Linked DNA regions of Spirosoma rhododendri. Each later gene encodes a partner of the first gene's protein in a complex. Links are inferred from orthologs where the notes say so. Each region holds a gene or a part of one and is shown in the gene's direction. Other genes may lie near its edges.

Region 1 (3,226 bases):
CCGAGGATAAAGTCGTGCTGCGCGGATCGGTGTCGACGGGTTTCCGGGCTCCTTCGCTCCACCAGATTTACGCCCAGTCGACGCAGGCATCGTTCATCGGCGGGTCGATTCAATTGTCGGGTCTGTTCAACAATAAAAGTACGCAAGCTCGTTTGCTGGGTATCCCGGCGCTGAAGCCCGAACGGTCGACCAACATTTCGCTGGGCGTGGCCCTCAACCCAACCCGCAACCTGAGCGTCACGCTTGATTACTACAACATCAAGGTGAAAGACCGGATCGTGTATAGCTCAACCATCAGTTCGTCGAACCCATCGAGTGCGCTGGGACAGATTCTGAATCAGGCCGGGGTTACGTCGATTCAGTTTTTCATCAACGGCATTCAGACCACTACCGCCGGTCTTGACTATGTGGTGTCGTACCGCAACCTGCCAGCGGGCCGGGGTAAGGTCGGCCTGAACCTGGCGGGTAACTTCCAGCTAGTCAACCGCATCGACGGGACACCCGCCGACCCCGAAGCGATCCGGGCGGCTGGGTCGAGCATTCTGAACACGCAGATCAAATCGCTGCTGACCGAAAGCCGCCCCAAGTACAAGTCGATTTTGGGTATCGATTACGCCATCAGCAAGTGGACGTTCAACCTGAACAACACGCTGTTTGGCCCGACCTATTTTCAGGACCTCGACAACGGCGGTTCGATCATGGAAAACATCCGGGCGGCATTCAAACCGGCCGTCGTGACCGACCTGAGCGTGGGCTACACCTTCGGCAAGAATCTGTCGGCAACAGCGAACGTCAACAACCTGTTCAACGTCCTGCCCAAGTGGGATCTGGTGGCGCTCAACGAAACGGGGTCGCAGTACCTGGCCAACGCGCAACAGGCCGCTGACCTGCGCAGCTACCTATCGTTCAACGGTCGCTACAGCATTCTGGGCTACAACGGTGCGCAGTTCAGTCAGCTGGGCACGACCTTCAACGCCAACATTCAGCTACGTTTCTAGGAGCAACGTAAGTACGGAGTCGCTTGTGGGCATCGGCTAATCGCCGGTGCCCACTTTTTTTAGGGCAATTCGCCGGTCAGATTCAACGAAGACAAAAAGCCATGACCCGCAAATTCCTTATTTTTGGCAAAATTACGCTTCAGAATCGCATGGCAACTGCCAAACCCCTATACGACCGGCTAAAGAAAAACATCACGGCTTATTCGCCCGAAGAAGCCCGTGAAATGGCATTCATGCTGCTCGATCACTACTTCGGCCTGCGCAAAACCGACGTGCTGACGGACAAACCGCTGCCGCCCAACCGCACCGAGCCCGACTGGTTCAAGATTCTGGAACGGCTCAACCGGCAGGAGCCAATTCAGCACGTCATCGGCACGACGATTTTCTGCGGACTTGAATTCGAAGTGTCGCCCGACGTCCTGATTCCGCGCCCTGAAACGGAAGACCTCGTCCGGCTGATTATGCACGACTTCGCCGACCGCACCGACGACGTGCCCATCGTGGACATCGGCACGGGTAGTGGCTGCATCGCCATTACGCTGTCGCGGTTTCTGCCGCAGTCGGTCGTGACGGGCTGGGACGTGTCGGAAGAGGCCCTCGAGCTGGCTCGGCACAACGCCCAAAGTCTTAACGCCGACGTCACTTTTGCCATTCAGGACATCCTAAACGTACCCGCCGACTTCGCCCACCGCTTCGACTGCGTCGTCAGTAACCCGCCCTACGTAACCCGCTCGGAAGCCGCCGAGATGGACCGCAACGTGCTCGACTACGAACCCGGCTTGGCGCTGTTTGTTGAGGATAACGACCCGCTGGTGTTCTATAAGGCCGTCGCTGACTTCTGCGTACGCCACCTGACGAAAGACGGGGCTTGTTACGTTGAAATAAACGAGCGCTTCGGCGACGCTACCCGGCAGGTGTTCGCCGACCGGGGCTTCTCCCGCATTCAGGTCTACAAAGACATCCACGGCAAGGACCGCAGCATCCGGGCTACTTTTTAATCGTTTAAGGTTTTGGGTTTAAGGTTTAACGTTGTTGATCCAGTAACGTAGTTTACCGAAACCAACATTAAACCTCAAACCACAAACTTTAAACTCGTTCTATGCAATCCACCTCATCGTTCACCTACCACGCCAAAATCCGGGATGTGTTCCGGGAAATGAGCCAAGTCGTTGTTGGGCAGGACCGGCTGCTTAATCGGCTGCTTATTGGCCTGTTTACGGGTGGACATATTTTGCTTGAAGGCGTTCCAGGACTAGCCAAGACCTTGACCATCAATACGCTGGCGAAAGTACTTGAACTTGATTTCCAGCGTATCCAGTTTACGCCCGACCTGCTACCGGCCGACCTGATCGGTACGATGATCTTCAACCAGAAAACCGCTGAGTTCGAGGTGAAGCAGGGACCTATCTTCGCGAACCTGATTCTGGCCGATGAAGTCAACCGGTCGCCCGCGAAAGTGCAGGCGGCTTTGCTCGAAGCGATGCAGGAAAAGCAGGTGACGATTGGCGAGGAAACGTTTCTGCTCGACCGGCCCTTTCTGGTACTGGCGACGCAAAACCCCGTCGAGCAGGAAGGAACTTACCCCCTGCCCGAAGCACAGGTCGACCGGTTTATGATGAAGGTGTTCGTTGATTACCTGAGCCGGGAAGACGAACTGGAGGTAATGCGCCGGATGTCGAACATGAACTTCGACTATGAGGTACAGCCGGTACTGGGCAAAGACGACCTGATTGCCATTCGCGATGAGATCAACGGTATCACGATCTCGGAAACGCTCGAACGCTATATCATCGAACTGGTTTTCGCTACTCGCAAACCCCTCGACTACGGTCTGCGCGACGAAGCTCGCTACATTCAGTTTGGGGTATCGCCCCGCGCGAGTATCAACCTGAATTTGGCCGCCAAAGCCCTTGCCTACTTCGACCGGCGTGACTATGTATTGCCCGAAGATATCAAAGAGGTTGCCCCGGACGTGTTCAACCACCGCATTCTGCTCAACTACGAAGCTGAAGCCGATCAGATCACCCCGTTGCAAGTCATCGACTCCATCCTCCGCAAAGTCGCCATCGGCCGGTAGGACTGCGGTTTTCGCTATACAGTTTACAGTGGTTAGTTCGTAGTTTAGTTTGTCAATAAAGTCATCACTCATGATTACAGACATATCGCAGCTCGATCCTAACGGTACGTACACCTATGCCGATTACTTGAAATGGCAGCTTGATGAACAC
Region 2 (3,171 bases), 1.1 Mb from region 1 along the record:
CATTCTTATCGTCTTCAACATAGTGCGTAGCAACGCCCTCAAACCGATTCGGTGCCAGTTGAATTACACGTCCTGCGCTTCGTCTTGTGTCGCCCTCTACAGGAATGTACCGAATCAATTTCGCCATATTTTCCTGGCGAAGGAGGGTCAGTTCTTCACGCTGATTTCTATACTGAAAGCTGGTGGAATCAAACGAACGAGTCAACTTATTATAGACAGGATACAAGCTATACGTCGCATAGTTGAATCCTTTGCCGCTAGCGGCAAAGGAAACTTTCACACTACTGGCTGGTAAAGCTGGTTCGGGCATACGTTCATAACCACCGCCGTAGGGCAGGCGTGATGGACCATCTTTGCTATTTATATTCCACACGGCCCATTCCAAGGGCATACCCTCGGCTATTTTTATCCGTCTATCCCGCTGACCAACAACCGACGATGTTACTACGCCGGGCTGCCCCTGTCGGTCTACTGTAGCGGTGTACAGGCATACGCCGGCTGGTAGAGCACCAGTTCCCCGTTGTTTAGCCGCGTCGTCAACAGTCGCAACCCGCCCCGCAATCGGCATCATGGTCTGGTACTGGACCTGCCCGTCTGGCATCAGTCGCATATCAATCAGTGCAATCGGCTGTGGCGGTATTATAAACTCTGACAAACGTACGACCGTGCTACCTACCGGCTTTGCCGGGGGTGTTTGCTGGCCGTGTGATACGAGCGGATGCGCACCTGTGGCAATGACTGATGCGATAAAATAGATAGCGTATTTGTTTTGCATAAAGCAGGATAAATTGTTTTCAAGGCCAATAATATAGCGAAAATAAAAACATGATATAAATAACATATTAAAGATACTATATCTATAGATTTACATAGGCTATGTTCATCGGCGTTGCTGTCATCCACTTCCAGTAACTGCCCTATTTTTCGTATTTTTGTCTAATCAATGGTATCCATCATCTGTCTAATTGAGCGGCAGATTTTTCATCATACAGCATGTTCGACCAGTTAGAAGCTATTCGTGAACGCTTCGACGAAGTTGCCCAGCAAATCGTTCAGCCGGAGGTTGTCTCCGACCAGAAACGCTTCATGAAGCTGAGCAAGGAATATAAGGATCTCGAAAAAATTGTCAACCAGTACCAGGCCTACAAGCAGCTACTGACTGAGATCGATAACGCGAAGCAGATTATTGCAACGGAAAAGGACGAAGATTTCCGTGAGTTGGCCAAAGCCGAACTCGACGAATTGCTGCCCCGCCGGGAGCCAATGGAAGAGGTCCTCAAAGAGATGCTCATTCCGAAAGACCCCAACGACAGTAAAAACGTAATTCTTGAAATTCGGGGCGGCACCGGTGGCGATGAAGCCGCCATCTTCGCGGGCGACCTGTTCCGGATGTATCAGCGGTTCTGCGAGAAGATGGGCTGGCGTATGTCGCTGGTCGATTATACCGAAGGAACATCGGGCGGTTACAAAGAGATTATCACCGAAGTTGAAGGCGAAGATGTGTACGGCAAGCTCAAATTCGAGTCAGGCGTACACCGCGTGCAGCGCGTACCGGCCACCGAAACGCAGGGCCGTATTCATACCTCAGCCGCCAGTGTAGCCGTACTGCCAGAAGCCGAAGAAGTCGACGTCGAACTGAACATGAACGACATCCGCAAAGACACCTTCTGTTCGTCGGGTGCGGGTGGTCAGTCGGTCAACACGACCTACTCCGCCGTTCGTTTGACGCACATCCCAACGGGTCTGGTTGTACAGTGTCAGGATGAACGGTCGCAGCTCAAAAACTTTGACAAAGCACTGACCGTACTGCGGTCGCGGCTGTACGAGATCGAGTTGCAGAAGCACAACGACGCCATTGCCTCACAGCGCAAAACAATGGTCGGCAGTGGCGACCGTTCCGATAAAATCAGGACGTACAACTACCCACAAAGCCGCGTCACTGACCATCGCATCGGCCTGACGGTCTATAACCTACCCGCCGTTATGGACGGTGGCATCAGCGAATTTATCGAACAGCTTCGCATCACTGAAAACGCCGAACGATTGAAAGAAGGGGCTACCGCCTAACACGAAAGCCGGACAGTAATGTCCGGCTTTCGTATTTATTGACCAATTCGGGTCGCTCCTCCACCCTCGTAAATGAGTTTGGCCGCACCATCGTACCAGATTTTTCGCGTCTGAGTAACACTACCGGCCGAAACCGTTACGGTATGCCGGAGCGTAGCAATATCGGTTATCGCCGGTACCCGTCCGCACGACCATGTCGCCGGGTCCTGCCAGTTTCCGTTAGCCACCGACACCAATCCGTTGTAACCGCCGTTGCAGAATTCACTCCAAGTTGGCAAGCCAATATTGTTACTGATATTAACATTACGGCCACACAACGCCGACAATGCCGCAGGAATACAACCGGTTAGTTTATTGTTTTGAAGTTGTAGGTATTGCAGGGTTGATACGCTACCGAGTGAGGCTGGTATACCGTCGGTAAACCGATTATTATTTAGCGTGAGCGTATTTAGACGAGTGAATGTACCAAAGAAACTAGGAATGCTTCCTGTCAGCTGGTTTTGCTCGAAGTACAAAGAATTAGCCTGTGTCAATGCGCTTAGACTAGCAGGTATCGACCCACTGAGCTGATTGTTGAAAACCCCCAAAATTCTGATCTGAGTCAGGTTACCAAACTGATCAGGGATCTGTCCAGTCAACTGATTGGCAGACAAATACAAGGTCTGTAACTTCGCTAGATTACCCAGTTCCACCGGAATCGTTCCCGTCAATTGATTATTCGACAGGTACAACGATAGCAAATTCGTGAGGTTACCCAAACTGGCAGGTATGATACCGGTGAGATAATTAGCGTCCAGCTTCAGGTTTTCCAGATTAGTCAGATTGCCTAAGCTAGCTGGTATCGTACCGGTGAAGCCAAAGTTTGAACTGCAATTAAAGTTCGTCAGCTGTCTCAGATTGCCTACTGCGTCTGGTATTGTACCCGAGAAAAGCGCGTAGCTTACATCGAACGTACGAAGGGCTGTCAAACCAGTAATGTTATTGAGTATAGCCCCCTTCAGATATGTGTATGCAAGATTCAGATTTTGCAGCTTGGTTAACTGACTGACGGTAGCTGGCATTACGTTGGTTAAACCCTGATTATAGGCCAGATTCAACGTTTGT

Evidence for each region.
Region 2: the proteins of prmC (region 1) and prfA are in contact, whole or in part, in a crystal structure (PDB 2B3T), measured with the Escherichia coli proteins. The link is inferred for Spirosoma rhododendri from one-to-one orthologs.

The regions. Positions count from the first base shown.
Region 1 is NZ_CP051677.1:2,958,507-2,961,732, reverse strand. The notes cover bases 177-3,071. They hold prmC (peptide chain release factor N(5)-glutamine methyltransferase), read left to right. Parts: upstream 177-1,147; coding sequence 1,148-1,996; downstream 1,997-3,071. Other genes in these bases: HH216_RS12260 (AAA family ATPase), read left to right, coding at 2,098-3,071; HH216_RS12270 (TonB-dependent receptor), read left to right, coding at 177-998. Outside these bases: more of HH216_RS12270, read left to right, coding at 1-176; more of HH216_RS12260, read left to right, coding at 3,072-3,075; HH216_RS12255 (Uma2 family endonuclease), read left to right, coding at 3,146-3,226. UniProt on the Escherichia coli protein: Methylates the class 1 translation termination release factors RF1/PrfA and RF2/PrfB on the glutamine residue of the universally conserved GGQ motif, i.e. on 'Gln-235' in RF1 and on 'Gln-252' in RF2.
Region 2 is NZ_CP051677.1:1,874,571-1,877,741, reverse strand. The notes cover bases 191-3,030. They hold prfA (peptide chain release factor 1), read left to right. Parts: upstream 191-993; coding sequence 994-2,067; downstream 2,068-3,030. Other genes in these bases: HH216_RS07740 (leucine-rich repeat domain-containing protein), read right to left, coding at 2,103-3,030; HH216_RS07750 (hypothetical protein), read right to left, coding at 191-775. Outside these bases: more of HH216_RS07750, read right to left, coding at 1-190; more of HH216_RS07740, read right to left, coding at 3,031-3,171. UniProt on the Escherichia coli protein: Peptide chain release factor 1 directs the termination of translation in response to the peptide chain termination codons UAG and UAA.